One region of the Brevibacillus ginsengisoli genome, then DNA from elsewhere that is predicted to be linked to it. Evidence: riboswitches for the same ligand, from Rfam matches in the RefSeq annotation. Region 1 holds a riboswitch; each other region holds the start of a gene.

What was found. A riboswitch is a leader RNA that binds a small molecule or an ion and turns the genes downstream of it on or off. The one in region 1 is predicted to bind S-adenosylmethionine.
Region 2: another riboswitch for S-adenosylmethionine. It lies ahead of ACQCN2_RS01520 (aminotransferase class I/II-fold pyridoxal phosphate-dependent enzyme); the one in region 1 lies ahead of ACQCN2_RS03045 (sugar ABC transporter substrate-binding protein).
Region 3: another riboswitch for S-adenosylmethionine. It lies ahead of ACQCN2_RS22075 (homocysteine synthase); the one in region 1 lies ahead of ACQCN2_RS03045 (sugar ABC transporter substrate-binding protein).

Annotation. Positions count from the first base shown of each region.
Region 1 covers NZ_JBNJQR010000001.1:619,328-624,659, forward strand. Annotated here, with positions in the region: gene ACQCN2_RS03025 (protoglobin domain-containing protein) at 1-916, shown strand, start outside; gene ACQCN2_RS03030 (PilZ domain-containing protein) at 958-1,335, shown strand; gene ACQCN2_RS03035 (hypothetical protein) at 1,352-1,699, opposite strand; gene ACQCN2_RS03040 (hypothetical protein) at 1,755-1,910, opposite strand; SAM riboswitch class I at 2,061-2,172, shown strand; gene ACQCN2_RS03045 (sugar ABC transporter substrate-binding protein) at 2,249-3,286, shown strand; gene ACQCN2_RS03050 (sugar ABC transporter ATP-binding protein) at 3,361-4,854, shown strand; partial or broken gene ACQCN2_RS03055 (ABC transporter permease) at 4,856-5,332, shown strand, end outside.
Region 2 covers NZ_JBNJQR010000001.1:275,297-280,628, forward strand. Annotated here, with positions in the region: gene ACQCN2_RS01510 (HsmA family protein) at 1-283, opposite strand, end outside; gene ACQCN2_RS01515 (methyl-accepting chemotaxis protein) at 599-2,377, shown strand; SAM riboswitch class I at 2,439-2,549, shown strand; gene ACQCN2_RS01520 (aminotransferase class I/II-fold pyridoxal phosphate-dependent enzyme) at 2,686-3,828, shown strand; gene ACQCN2_RS01525 (aminotransferase class I/II-fold pyridoxal phosphate-dependent enzyme) at 3,846-5,018, shown strand; gene ACQCN2_RS01530 (PadR family transcriptional regulator) at 5,265-5,332, shown strand, end outside.
Region 3 covers NZ_JBNJQR010000013.1:58,765-64,096, reverse strand. Annotated here, with positions in the region: gene ACQCN2_RS22085 (signal peptidase I) at 151-690, shown strand; gene ACQCN2_RS22080 (TasA family protein) at 804-1,412, shown strand; gene ACQCN2_RS22075 (homocysteine synthase) at 1,537-2,823, opposite strand; SAM riboswitch class I at 2,936-3,044, opposite strand; gene ACQCN2_RS22070 (cytochrome ubiquinol oxidase subunit I) at 3,257-4,582, shown strand; gene ACQCN2_RS22065 (cytochrome d ubiquinol oxidase subunit II) at 4,603-5,332, shown strand, end outside.

The sequences.
Region 1 (5,332 bases):
AAAATGGTATATGGGCGCTTTTCAAAACTTGCAGATCAAGTTAATGGAAATTATTCAAGCGACAGAAATGAACAATGAAGAAAAGATGCGAATTATTCAAGTGATTACCAAAATCCTGAACTTCGAACAGCAGCTTGTGCTCGAAGCCTATGAAATGGAGAATATTCGCCAGAGGGAAGTCCAGTATGAGCAAGTGAAAAGTGAATTGAAAAACAAGATGCTATCCTTGAGTGAAGAATTAGCATTCCTAACTGAACAGACTAGCGCTTCTGTGGAGGAACTCGTGGCAAGCAGCAGTGATCTTAATCAACAATTTACCAAGACCGCCAATCATTCGCTTGAGAGCCAGGAGTTTGCCAACAAAGGTCAGCTTCGCATGAATCAACTGGAGAAAAGTATTGACCAGATTTTTTCCAGTACGAGTCAAATGGAGAAATCGGTTAGGAAATTGATCGATTCTTCTAATCAGATCAATCAAGTGATCGGGCTGGTTCAAAATATCGCCGAACAAACCAACCTCTTAGCCCTGAATTCTGCGATTGAAGCGGCAAGAGCGGGTGAGCATGGTCGAGGGTTCTCTGTTGTTTCCGATGAGGTCCGCAAACTTTCTGAACAGACCAAGAATTCCATTCAGCAAATCACAGAAATGATGAAACAATCTAGCAACTTCTCCGAAGAAGTAGTAGAATCGATTAAAACGGTCCAAGAACTGATCGAAACCGGTCAAGATGAATCTCAAGCGACCAAGGATGCGTTTCATCAGATTTTTTCCTCAATGGATACAAGTTTAGCGGAAATCAGAGTGGTCGAAGGACAATTTCATCAGTTGGTTCAAGTGATTGAAGAAATAGGTTCAGCTACCATGAAAGTTTCCGTCTCTGCTGAGAATTTAAATCACGCCGCCAAAAGTGTCTAACGCAATTCTCTGATGATTCGTCAATGCAGGAGGCAATCACCATGGAGTATAAACGCAAAGAAATGTTTCGCATGGTATTTAGCAATCCACATAAAGCAACATTACGAATCGTTGAGATTGACGGAGAGCCACAGGTTCAGCTTGATGAAACCGTCATTTTGGTTGATATAAGTTTGCGTGGCGCTAAAATCGAATGTCCACATCAGTATCCAGCCGATTCCCAGCAAGTTCGTCTGCTTCTGCAGCTTCAATTAAATGAAAAGTTGATCTCGTTATTAGGGGAAATTGTGTGGGAGAAGTCCCTAGGCAAAATGAATCAATACGGGATTCATTTTGATATAGATACACCAATTGAGAAAGATTTGTTATGGGAATTGAAGCTGTTTGCCAAGCGTAATTTGCAACGGAAAAACAGCTAATCGAAAAAAACTTCTCTTAATTGCCAAGCGTGACATTCTGGCCATTTACCTGAATTTGAACTTCAAACTGCTTAATGTGCGTACCCAAGAGAGTATTGACAAAGCGGGAGGATTTGGGTGGGACGGTGAGGCTTATGGACTGAATGAGCTCCTTGGTTCCATTTAGTTTAAATACTCTTACCCGAGCGGTTATCGATGAAGTCCCCTTGTTCAAAACCTTGGTGAATACTTTTCTGGAACGGTTAGGAGCTTGTTTCTCTAACGAGCCAGTGGAATAATTGTGGATTGCCAGATCAATCTCCTCCTTTCGAGCTAGCTGCAATATTGAATGATTGCAAGAGGAGATTGGTAAGGGACAAATCATTTGGTTCGTTTCCATCATTTTTTAAGCGATTTTTATTAGGTTTCTTCCCTCTACTTTAATCGTTTTCTTCTTTCGTAGACTCTCGCTGATCCACTCCACTTACTGAGGTACGATCCAATTGTCCTTTTTTCTCATGTAAGGAGTAGCCGTGCATGTTGCTTCCGTGATATCCCATCTCTCGTTTGGTATTCTTGTCGTTGCTTGCTGGCATGATGATCCCTCCTGTTTTACTGTGAAAAAGGTCATGACCGTTTTGTTAGTGTGCTCAAAACTATTGACAAAAATCACAGGTGGTTGTATTATCCAATTTATATAAACCCGATCGGCTAAATGGGTTTTGATTCGACAATTGAAAAGTTTACTCTTATCAAGAGCAGGCTGAGGGACTGGCCCGATGACGCCCGGCAACCTAACATTCAACCGGAATGTTAAGGTGCTAACTCCAGCAGGTACATGTACCTGGAAGATAAGGGGCGGGACCTGGGATCTTAAGCCTCTTTCTTCAAGAAAGGGGCTTTATTTTTGTATAAAAAAAGGGGGAATCACCACATGTTGAGCCTTACGAAGAAACGAATTCATTTGGTCTTATCACTTCTACTTGCGGTTGCCTTGCTTGCAACAGGTTGCGGCCCAGCCTCAAAAGAGACGAAAAATTCCGGTAATACTGACAACGCGAAGAAACGAATTGCCCTGGTCATGCAATTCAACATCGGAACCTTTTCTTCCCAGTACATTGCCGGTGTAAAAGAAGAGGTAGAAAAAGCAGGTGGAGAGGTTACCGTGTTCAACTCGGATGGAGACTTGGGCAAAATGTCCTCCAATCTGGACGCGGCGATCAACCAGCATTTCGACGGCATTCTGATTGACCATGGTACTCCTGAGGCGTTGGAGCAAGGCGTGAAAAAAGCGCTGGAGCAAAAAATCTCCGTTGTCGCTTTTGACGCGAACCTGAATGTGCCAGGTGTAACCGTTCTTCATCAAGGGGACCAGAAAATGGCCGAATTGACATTGGAGAAGCTGGCTCAAGATGCTGGCGGCAAAGGAAATATTGTAAAAATATGGGTCGCGGGCTTCGCACCAATGGAACGTCGTCAGGAATCCTATAAGGCATTCCAATCCAAATATCCTGATTTGAAAGAAGTGGCCGCATTCGGTTCCGCTACCTCCAATACAGCGCTCGACACGCAAACACAAATGGAAGCGATTCTCAAAAAATATCCGAACAAAGGCGACATCACTGCGGTTTGGGCCGCTTGGGATGAATTCGCCAAAGGCGCAACAAGAGCGATCCAACAAGCGGGACGCACAGAGATCAAAGTGTATGGAATCGACTTGAGCGACGAAGATTTACAGTTGATTCAGGACCCGAATTCTCCATGGGTAGCATCGGCTGCTGTTGATCCAACCGATATCGGGCGTGTACAGGTTCGTTACCTGTTCAAGAAACTGAAAGGTGAAACTGTGGATCAGAACGTTGTCTTGGACCCAGTGCTCGTCACGCGTGAGACACTCCCCAAAGAGCCGGTGAAAACAACCGATCTGGCTAAGTATGTAAAAGGATGGGGAGCTAGCGAATTAGGTAAATAATGCAGGATCAGTGTTCCCGATCGGAGTACTCCGGCGGGAACCTTTTACTAACAGAGGGAAATGAGGGATTGATGGTGTCTACCTTGCAACTGAGACAGATATATAAGCGGTTTTCCGGCGTCTCGGCGCTGCGTTCCGTTGATTTTGAGGTGAAGCAAGGAGAAGTTCATTCACTCTTGGGCGCGAATGGGGCAGGCAAAAGCACGTTGATGAAAATCTTGATGGGAGCTTATCAAGCCGACGAAGGCGAAATTCTCCTGGATGGTCGATCCCTTCCTATTCAGTCACCAATTGACGCCAAACGATATGGCATTCAGTGCGTCTATCAAGAAGTGGATATGGCTCTGATCCCGTACTTGAGTGTTGCCGAAAATATTTTGTTGGATCAATTCGTGCAAGCGACCAAACGAGGCCCGATTAATTGGTCGAAGCTTTATCAGGATGCTGAAGAGATTGCCGAGCGCCTTGGGTTTTCGTTATCGGTTCGCAAAAAGGTAGAAGACTGCAGCTTGTCCGAAAAGCAACTGATCTTGATTGCCCGTTCGATCGCGCAGAAGGCCAAATTCATCATCTTTGATGAACCGACAGCCCCGCTTTCAACCACGGAATCGGAACAGTTGTTTAAGTTAATCGGCCAGCTAAAGCAGGATGGGGTGGGAATTATCTACATCTCTCACCGACTGCCTGAGGTTTTTCGCATCAGTGATCGTATCTCGGTCATGCGTGATGGACAACGGATCAGCACCAATGAAGTATCAGAAACCTCAATGGAAGCCGTGGTTCATGACATGCTTGGGCACTCACTTACGGAAGAATTCCCAGAACGGAAGCGTGCAGTGGGGGATTTGCTTTTTGAATGTAAAGGTGTCTCTTTGGAACATAAAGTACGGGACATCAATCTACAAGTACACGCTGGTGAAGTGGTTGCCATTGTTGGCTTAGTGGGTGCGGGCAAGACAGAGCTGGCACGGATTCTGTTTGCAGCTGATCCGTTTCAGGAAGGAAAGCTGTATCTTCACGGACAACCGATTAAGGTTGCGACTCCACGTGACGCGGTACAGAAGGGCATTGTGCTGATACCGGAAGAGCGCCGTAAGGAAGGGCTGCTGGTGGAAGAATCGGTTAAACATAACCTCTCGATCTCGACCCTGAAGAAATGGACATCGTTTTCGTTTATCAAAAAAGGATCGGAAGCCACCATGGCCAAGGATTTGGTGGAGAAGCTGGGGATTAAGACGGCGGGGATTGAACAACAGGTAAGTTACCTTAGTGGCGGCAACCAACAAAAGGTCGTCATCGGCAAATGGCTGCATACGGAAGCTGATCTTTACATATTTGACGAGCCAACCAAAGGTGTAGACATTGGGGCGAAACGAGAGATTTACTCCCTGATAGGTGAGCTCTCCGCCCAACAGAAGGGAATTCTCTATTTCACCTGTGAATTCCAGGAAGCGTTAGGTATCGCGGACCGCATTCTCGTCATGTACGACGGTGCGATCGTCAAAGAAATCAGTGCGGACGAATGGAACCCGGAATCTATTTTGTACTTTGCTAGCGGGGGGCAATAGCATGCAGAAACAAGCAAAAGAACAACTCATTTCGTTTATCTATAAATATGGTACGATCGGGGTGATACTCTTCGTACTGGCGTTTTTCAGTATCACGAACGAATATTTCTTAACTTATTCTAATCTGACTGATATTTTGGGTCGATTTCCATCGTAACACTTGTCGCGATCGGGGTTACTTTTTCGCTTATTGTGAATGGATTTGACTTATCGGTGGGCTCTGTGGTTTCTCTCGCAACGGTTGTCTCGGCCTCGATGATGGTCTGGTATGAACAAGGGGTAGTGGTTACCCTGCTGATTCCGATTGTGCTGGGTTTACTCGTTGGCCTGCTCAACGCGTTTCTGATTGTAAAGATTCGAATTCCGGATCTGCTGGCCACCTTAGCCACGTTGTATATCGTAAAAGGGATTCATTTAACATACACCAAGGGGTATTCCGTCTATTCGAACATGCCATTACCGGACAATACAACTGCGC
Region 2 (5,332 bases), 340 kb from region 1:
TCTTGATTTGATTTTGATTGTTTTTCCACAAAACAACGCATGCCCATACGGTGTGGAACAACATCAGAATAAGCGCAATCAAACCAGTAATCCCGTGGATATTCATAAATGAACCTTTCGCCAACATTTTCATCAAGGATGTCCCGACGGTATCAAACAAAATTCCGAACCCAAAAAACAGGAGATGTTTCATTTTTAGTTCTCCGGAGCGTTTTTCACTCCAAACACCAATTGTATAAGAAATAAGCGCTAGATTAATGATAATCACGGCTGCTGCTAACATTTAAGATCAGCTCCATTCATGTTGTTTTTGTCTATGCTCATACTTTACTGCACGAATATGAACAATATATGAACAAACTGGAGGTTTCCTTTACCAATTGCAAACCGCTACAATTCCTGAATCATCTTCCAGGTTTATTTCAAGTGGAAATTGGGAAGATATATGTGTCTAAATCTAATTATGTCTGGACTTTGTTCTTTTTTTCTTAACATTTTCTTGTGTCGCTAAAGTGTAAGCTACAGTAAGGAGAAAAGAACAGCATTCATATCCAAACAAGAGAGAGTAGCCAAAGAAGGAATGGAAGGGAAGTCTCAAATGTTATCCTCAATTCGAAGCAAATTAATCGTATTAATTGTTGCATGTATGGTGATTCCTGCGCTGACGATTAGTGTGATTGGTTACATGCAAGCCAAACAATCGTTAATCGATGATGGCAAACAAGCGCTGAAAACGGTTGTAGACAATGCCTACGATGTCCTGACGCTGTTAGATGAACAAGTGAAGACAGGGAAAATTACGCAAGAAGAAGCGCTGAAAAGAGCAAATGAAATTCTGGCGGGCCCCTTAAAAGCAGATGGCAAGGAACGAGACTATCTGAAAACCAGCTATCATTATGGGGAGAGTGGGTATCTGTTCATTAACAGCGCAGATCCCCAAACGCCTCAAAAAACCTACGTGCATCCTCGGTTTGGTGTGATTGGCAAGGTTCCGATGATGAAGACTCCTGATGGTCAGGAAGTTCTACCGATGCTTCAGGAAGCTTCCAAGAAAGCGAACATAGAGGAACGTTATGTCGATTTTCCATTTTACTTGCCTGGACAAAGCCTGAATGATCCGAATGCTCAAATTGGTACCAAAACGTCGTATCTTCGTTATTTTGAGCCTTGGAACGCGTACATAGCTTGTGGAGCGTATGATTATGAGTTTTATCAATCGATTAAGTCCTATGAATACATGATTATAATCGTTACAGTAAGCGCAACCTTGCTGGGAGCTTTAGTCGCATACTGGTTCGCCCATCAATATTCTCGTGTTCTTCGTCAGATCGGCTCAGTGATTGAAGAGGTCGGAAAAGGAAATTTGACCTTGCAGGCGACGGTAAAAGGAAGGGATGAAGTGGCGCACTTGTCTACTCATCTCAATAAATCTACGGCTAATATGCGAAACATGATTCAGGAGGTCATTGAGGTAACGCAGACGGTGACGCAACACGCCGAATTCCTCAATGAAGGGGCAGGGCAAACAGGCAAGGCTTCCGAGCAAATTGCTGTAACCATAACAGACATGGCTGAAGCCACTTCCATGATGCGGGACGACACCATGGTAACGACGGAAGCTATTCGTGAGCTTCAGGCAGAAATTCAAGAATCGACGGATCTGTTGAAAATCACGACAGACTCGACCAAACGTGCCGCTGATAACGCCCAGGCTGGTTTGCAGACAAGTGAACATGTGCAAAGCGAAATGAATCGAGTCAATGAGATTGTTCTCCATTCCGCGGATGTTGTAGAGGGTCTAAAGGGAAGGATGGATCAAATTAACGAGATAACCCAACTGATTACGGCCATCGCCGGACAAACCAATCTGCTTGCACTTAACGCTGCGATTGAAGCGGCTAGAGCGGGCGAACATGGTCGAGGCTTTGCGATCGTGGCTGACGAGGTACGTAAGCTGGCCGAAGCAACCAATAAAGCGGGACAAGAAATTATACAGGTGCTGGGTGAAATTCAAGGTAAATCGATGGAAGCTGTGGATGCCATCAAGCTCGGTGTGGACAGTGTGAATGATATTGGACAACTGGTGAATAAGAGCAGCCAATCCTTCAAAGAGATTACCAACGACGTCGGATTGGTTTCCAATCAGATTGCGGAGATTTATCAGGCATCAACCAACATCCGTGAGCAGGGCGAGCTTGCGTTTGGACGCATTCAAAATGTAACCAAAGTCAGCGTGGAAATTGCGGAAGGAATGGAGACAATTGCCTCTTCTGCCGAGGAGCAAACGGCTACGCTGGAGGAGACTGTCGCATCCGTTTCGGAAGTATCCCGTAATATCGCAATCCTGCATGACAAGGTAAAATCCTTTACCGTTTAACCGCTTGACTTTCGAGAATCCTTACGCTACTATTAATTTCAACTTGAACTGAATAGCAAACTTCTTATCAAGAGAGGCGGAGGGACTGGCCCGATGATGCCCGGCAACCGATCACCCATTTTGGGGATACGGTGCCAATTCCTGCGGAGCATTATGCTCTGAGAGATGAGAAGGATTTGCTTGCGGAAACGTAAACAAAGCCTTCTTTCGACAGGAAAGAGGGCTTTTTTCTTTGGAAAAAGCCACTTGGCCAAAGCTATGCAGGATTAAGGGAAGACTCAAGTGATGACAAGTGGAGGGATATACACATGCATGTAGAGACGAAACTGGTTCAAATTGGTGTGGGAAAAGAGAAAACAACGGGTGCTGTCAGCTTTCCCATCTATCATTCGACAGCGTATCGACACCCTACCTTGGGAGAGAGTACAGGGTTTGATTATTCGCGGACGGCCAATCCAACACGCGGTTTGCTTGAAGAAGCGATTGCCGAACTGGAGAGCGGCACTGCCGGTTTTGCCTGTGCGTCCGGTATGGCAGCGATTCAGACGATCATGGGATTGTTCTCTCAAGGGGACCACATCATCGTTTCGCTTGATCTATACGGAGGAACCTATCGTCTGTTCGAACAGGTGTATTCCCGCTACGGCTTCACCTTTAGCTATGTGGATTTACGTGAGACAGACAATGTGCTGCCTGCGATCAAGAGCAACACCAAAGCCATACTGGTGGAAACACCGACGAATCCGTTGATGCAGATCACTAATATAGACGCAATAGTCGGAATTGCGAGAGATCATCAGCTTCTCGTGATTGTTGACAATACTTTTATGACCCCATATTATCAACGTCCACTGGAGATTGGAGCCGATATTGTCTTCCATAGCGCGACCAAGTATCTAGCTGGACACAATGATGTGCTGGCGGGACTGATTGTAACCAAGGGAGAGGAATTATCGGAAAAAGTCCGGTTTTTACACAATTCAATCGGCGCAGTACTTGGTCCGCAAGACTCCTGGTTATTGATTCGCGGATTGAAAACCTTGGCCCTTCGAATGGATCGACACCAGGAAAATGCTTATCTCGTCGCTCGTTTCCTGGCATCTCAACCGCTGGTGACAGACGTGTTTTATCCGGGTCTGTCGTCTCATCAAGGCTATGAAGTCCAAATAAAACAGTCTAGCGGGTATAGCGGGATGGTTTCATTTCGAATCAAGGATTCATCCATGGTTGGGACCTTCTTAAGCAACCTCAAGATCATCTCTTTTGCCGAGAGCCTGGGGGGAGTAGAGTCGCTTTGTACCTATCCTGCCACTCAAACACATGCTGATATTCCGCAAGAGATTAGAGAGCATGTCGGAGTTTGTAACCGATTGCTGCGGTTGTCCATCGGCATCGAGCACGCTCAGGATATTATCCTCGATTTGGCGCAAGCCCTGGAATCTTGTCAATAGGTGAGGAGGAGATCAGAATGAAATTTGCCACCCAATTACTGCATGGGACGAGTGGGATTGATTCGGTTACGGGAGCGTCGAGTATCCCGATTTATCAAGCGTCTACCTTTCATCAATTTGATTTGGATCAACCAGGACATTTTGATTACGCGCGATCAGGCAACCCGACGAGAGAAGCCCTAGAAGATGCAATTGCCGGTTTGGAAGGGGGGAGCCGAGGCTTTGCTTTTGCTTCCGGGATGGCGGCGATTTCCAGTGTGTTCCTGTTGTTCTCTACCGGTGATCACTTAATTGTGTCTGAAGACGTGTATGGCGGAACGTTTCGGATTTTAACCAACGTATTTACGCGATTAGGTATTGAAGCAACTTTTGTGGATACGACCGATCCCAAGCGAGTTCAAGCAGCGATCAGGCCCACGACCAAAGGCATTTACCTGGAGACGCCCTCCAATCCTACGTTAAAAGTGACCGATATCCAAGCGATCAGCCAGATTGCGCAACAACACAAACTGCTGACGATTGTCGACAATACGTTTTTAACTCCGTATTACCAGCGTCCGCTTGCATTAGGGGCAGACATTGTCATTCACAGCGCGACCAAGTTTATTGCTGGACATAGCGATGTCGTGGCGGGGCTCGTCGTGACGAAGGATGAGAAGCTGGGGCAGCAACTGTATATGATTCAGAACGGTTTTGGAGCCATTCTCGGCGTTCAAGACTGTTGGCTGGTGATGAGAGGGCTGAAAACCCTGAAGGCTCGACTGGATGTAAGCACGCTGAGCGCCCACAGATTAGCTACCTGGCTGGAGGCTCATCCGCTGGTCGAGAGGGTCTACTACACGGGTCTCTTCGATAATCCGGGACATGCGCTGCAAGAGCGTCAAGCAACGGGACATGGCGCTGTGCTTTCTTTTGATTTGGGATGCAAGGAGCAGGCCAAACGCTTCCTGCAAGCCGTCAAATTGCCGCTTGTGGCGGTCAGTCTGGGCTCCGTAGAGAGCATTCTCTCCTATCCCGCGATGATGTCGCATGCTTCCATGCCCGCACACGAAAGACACCGCAGAGGGATTACGGATGGTTTGGTCCGTTTATCTGTCGGTCTGGAAGATGTGCATGATTTGGCGGCTGATCTGGAGCAGGCGCTTGAGGCTTCGGTTGAGCCGGTTGGTTTGCAACGGATTAGTATCTAACGAAGAGAAAAACGTTGGGAAATCAGGGTAGAACGATATCAATCGATTCAAAAGGCTGTTACTTGTGGCGTACAGTACGTCCAAGTAACGGCCTTTTTGTCGTCCTTCTCCTTTAAACGTCAGGGAAATGTAGCATTGGCCCATCAGTCGTCTAAATGTGAATAGGTATTGCACGATCTCATTTACATTATTAATAACATAGGTTACTATTAACATAGGTTACCAATAACAACCAGAGGTGTTTTTATGTCAATCAAATATGCCATTCTAGGACTTCTTAGCTGGAAGCCTTCAACAGGTTATGAATTAAAAAA
Region 3 (5,332 bases), on a different contig from region 1:
GGGAAGCAAAGTCGTACATGAATACCATACAGTCCATCTATTCTTTTTCAACCTGATGCAGGAAGTTAAGCCCATGAAAAACCCGTAGAATAAAAACTGTGAACGGCACGATCGCAAGCCGGAACGAAGGAAAGTGAGGGAAGTAAATCTGTGATCTATGTAAAAAAAATCTTATCTGTACTAACGACAACGCTGTTGGTCCTCATTGTTGCCCTTTGTTGTTTCCTCTTCGTAGGAAAGATGAATGGAGGCAAGACGACGCTGCTTGGGAATGACATTATGGTTGTACTAAGCGGCTCCATGTCACCGACCTTCAATACAGGTAGCATCGTTGCTGTAAAGCCAGTTGAATTCTCAGACATCCATAAAGGGGATATCGTCACTTTTAAGGACTTGGAACAAAGAACGATCACTCACCGTGTTATCGACATTGTAGATGGACAGTTGATAACCAAAGGGGATGCCAATGACGGGAAGGATACCTCTCCAGTATCAAAAGATCGCGTGATCGGTAAAGTACAATACTCAGTCCCCTATGCAGGATACGTGATCGAGTTTATCAAGTCCAAATTAGGGATGCTACTCTTCCTGGCAGGTCCTGGGTTGTATCTCATCATCAGCCAAATAATCAAATTGTTTAGAATAATGAAACAACAGGAAGCGGCTAACGAAGCGAAAACGCAAGTGTAAAACGAATGGCCCTAATTGGGTGATACCTTGTGGGTTGGTAATATGGCTATCCGCTTTGTTACCAAGCTTCAAGTCATCATAAATAAAAATTATTTAAAGGTGGAGGTACTACGATGAATTTGAAAAAGCAATTCGCATTAACTTTGGCATCAGTAGGTTTGGGAGCGGCTTTAATCGGTGGAGGAACTTTTGCATGGTTTAACACCACTGATAAAATTGAGAACAACACATTCGCTGCTGGTACAATGAAAATCGCTGGAAAACCAACTGCGCAAGTGTTTGATGTGAAAAACTTGAAACCAGGTGACTGGATGGAAAGAACCTTCACTGTAGAAAACCAAGGAACCCTTGATGTAAACAAACTGCTCATGAGCATGGATTACCAAGTGAACGATCAAGGCAACAATAACGGTACTGACAACTTTGATAACAACCTCAAAGTATATCTGTTGAAGAGCGACGATGCTAACATACCATTCCCAGAACGTGTTATTCTCAACCCGAAAAATGGTAAAACGTTGAAAGAATTCAAAGAAATGGGCAATTTGGACATCAGCAGCTGGTGGACTCAAAACTTCAATTTGAAACCAGGAGATAAAGACAAGATCTACATCGGTATCAAATTTGAAGATGATGGCAAAGATCAAAACCGCTTCCAAGGCGACGGTGTGAACATGACCATGATTCTTGAAGGTACTCAAACTGGTGGCGTAAAGAAATAAGGACATATCAATCCAAGGTGGAGAAACCTCTCCCCCTTGGATTTTTTGTTTAAACAGAATGAAGCTACTGTCACACTGAACCCCCATTTCGAGAACGAAAAGGGGGTTTTTGTGTCATTCTTCTTTATTTCACCGCTACCTTCAACGCCTGATCCAAATCCTCCAAAATATCCTCAATCGCCTCTGTACCCACTGAGATGCGAATCATCTCAGGGCTGACACCCGCTTTGATTTGATTTTCTTCCGTCAGCTGCTGGTGAGTGGTGCTGGCCGGATGAATAATCAAGGATTTGGAATCTCCCACGTTGGCCAGATGAGAGAAGAGTTTGACGGATTGGATCAAGGTTTTGCCTTCCTCGACTCCACCTTTAATCCCAAACGTCAGAATGGCTCCTTGACCTTTAGGTAAGTATTTTTGAGCAAGCGGGTAGTAAGTATCCGTTTCGAGTCCCGGGTAATTGACCCACTCGACTGCCGGATGCTCCGCGAGGAACTTGGCTACCGCCAGAGCATTCTGGCTATGGCGCTCCATTCTCAGGTGGAGAGTTTCTAATCCTTGCAGGAACAGGAACGAGTTAAAAGGGGATAAAGGCGCACCCAAATCACGTTGAAGCTGGACGCGAGCCTTGATGATATACGCCAGATTGCCAACCGCTTCCGTGTAAACGACACCATGGTAGCTTGGGTCAGGTGTGGTCAGTCCCGGGAACTTGCCGTTGTTCCAGTTGAAATTGCCGGAATCGACGATAACTCCACCGATGGAGGTGCCGTGTCCGCCAATAAACTTGGTTGCGGAGTGAACGACGATGTCTGCGCCATGCTCTATTGGACGGCAGAGAATAGGGGAAGCGAATGTATTATCGACAATCAAGGGAATACCGTGTTCATGGGCGATATCCGCAATGGCCTGGATATCCGCAACGTTAATTTTCGGGTTGCCAATCGTTTCAACGAAGAGCGCCTTGGTCTTCTCGTTGATCTTTTCGCGGAAGTTGTCAGGATTGGATTGATCGACAAAATGAAACGAGACTCCCAGCTTCGGCAAAGTGTTGGCAAAGAGGTTGTAGGTTCCGCCATACAAACTGCTGGAAGACACAATCTCGTCTCCTGCTCCGGCGATGTTCAGGATAGCGAAGGTGATCGCCGCCTGACCGGAAGCGGTGGCCAATGCGCCTACGCCTCCTTCTAATAGAGCGACACGCTTTTCAAATACATCCTGGGTAGGATTCATAATGCGCGTGTAGATATTGCCGAATTCCTTCAGTGCAAACAGATTAGCGGCGTGCTCAGCGTCACGGAATACATAGGATGAGGTTTGATAAATCGGCACCGCGCGAGATCCTGTTGTAGGATCTACCTCTTGTCCTCCATGCAACGCAAGTGTTTCTGCTTTCCATTGTTGGTCTGCCATCGTCATCTCTCCTTTTTTGGCCCGCTCAAGTAAGCCTCTTAAAACCTACTCAAGTCAGGAAAATGAAAAAGCCTTCTTCTGAGTAGAAGAAGGCGCGTACACAAAGTCGCTTCGTTCATCTCTCAGAATCACAGTGATTCTGCAGGATTTAGCACCTTGCATGACATCATGCCGGTTGCCGGGTTTCATCGGGCCAGTCCCTCCACCACTCTTGATGAGTTGTATGAAATTTGGGTATGTTCTGATAATGACTTAATTCTAAGCGGTCTTGTCGGAATTGTCAACTGAATAACTGAAAAAGAATGAACATCGCTTCCGTCACCAATTCGACTCGATTCATTCACACTATATTCACGTTGTTAAAATTAAAAACGAATGGATTGTGATAAAATTTGCCATACAGGAAATACCAAATACTGTAGGAGGGTGAATAATGGGACTGGATACTGCTATGCTCGCGCGAATCCTGACGGCGTTTACGCTTGGGTTTCATATTATTTTTGCCACTCTTGGCGTTGGGGTTCCCGTAATGATCTCGATTGCCGAATGGATTGGTATTCGTAAGAACGACAAGCTGTACCGGATGATGGCCAGACGGTGGGCCAAAGGATTTACGGTGACGGTTGCCGTTGGTGTTGTGACAGGTACATGTATTGGTCTTCAATTAAGCTTGCTGTGGCCAAGCTTTATGAAGGTAGCGGGTGAAGCGATTGCGCTGCCCTTGTTTTTAGAGACGTTTGCGTTTTTCTTTGAAGCCATATTTCTGGGGATTTATTTGTATACGTGGGATCGCTTTCGTAACCCGTATATACACTGGATATTTTCAATACCCGTTGTGATCGGCTCCACGATGTCCGCTTTTTTTATTACCACCGTGAACGCGTTTATGAATGCGCCACAGGGGTTTGAATTGGTGAAGGGAGCCATCCATAATGTTCAGCCAATCATGGCTATGTTTAATGCGGCAACTCCGTCCAAAACGGGTCATGTGATTCTCTCCGCCTACGCCACTTCGGCTTTTGCTTTGGCGGGTATCGCCGCTTTCCAGCTATTAAAAGCGAGAGGCGTGGAGTATTATCGCAAGGCTCTGACGTTGACAATGGTGCTTGCCTTGACTTTTTCTGTCGGAACGGCTGTCTGGGGAGATATTTCCGGCAAATACCTGGCGGAGTATCAACCGGCAAAGCTTGCCGCAGCTGAATGGCATTTTCAGACGCAAAAGGGAGCGGAATTCATCTTTGGCGGGATTTATGATCCAACGAAGCAGGAAGTAAGATACGGGGTGACGATCCCCTATCTGCTTAGCTTTCTCGCCACCAACTCGTTTCAGGGCATGGTCATCGGGCTAAATGACATTCCTCCAGATGAGCGACCGCCTTTGTACATTCATTACTTGTTTGACGGGATGATCGTCATTGGTTCGTATATGGTCATTGTTCCGTTAGGGTACTTTTTCTTTTTGTGGAGGAAGAAAAAGATGCCCAGAACTATCCTGTACGGAATCCTCTGGGGGGCTCCGCTTTCTATGCTGGCAATTGAATTGGGCTGGTTTTTTACGGAGGTAGGGAGACAGCCGTGGATTCTGGTTGGCTTTATGCGAACGAACCAGGCCGCGACAACTGCTCCTCACGTAGGTCAAATGCTGGTTCTTTTCGCTCTTCTCTATACGTTTCTGGGGATATTCGTGACGTCTATCCTGATCCGAATGTTTAAGAAATCACCAATCGAGCAGGAGTTGGCTGGTCCAAATCAGCAATAGCGGGAAGGAAGGGACAGAAGATGAACCTGGAGTTGCTTGGGATAACGGTTTTGTGGATTTTTCTGTACGGCTATATCATTGTCGCTTCGATTGATTTTGGGGCGGGGTTTTTCTCCTTCTACTCTAGGCTGATCAAGCGCGACCAATTGGTCAATAACGTGATTGCCCGTTATTTATCTCCAGTCTGGGAAGTAACCAATGTCTTTCTGATTTTTTTTATCGTCGGTCTGATCGGTTTCTTCCCGGATACCGCGTATTACTATGGAACAGCCTTGCTCGTGCCAGGCAGTATCGCGCTTGTTTTATTGGCGCTGAGGGGCTCGTTTTATGCGTTTGATCATTACGGTGCGAGAAACAGCACGGTTTATCAATTTATTTATGGGGTAACGGGCTTGTTCATTCCTGCTTCATTGGCAACGGTCCTCACGATTTCTGAGGGTGGATTCATCCGAGTCGAAGGGGGGCAGGTCATTCTGGAGATGCGCCAGCTCTTCACGAACTCCTACTCGTGGGCGGTTGTCTTACTAGCCATCGTCAGCGTGTTGTTTATCAGCGCAAGCTTTCTGACGTATTACGCGAATAAAGCCAAGGACAGAGGAGCGACTACTTTGCTGCGTTCGTTCGCGATCGGCTGGAGTCTGCCGACGATCTTTGCCAGCTTTCTCGTGTTCCTCTCTATTCGAAAGCATAATTCGGAGCATTTTGCGAAGATGCTGGACACGAGTGGGCTCTTTCTTCTTTCGTTCGGAT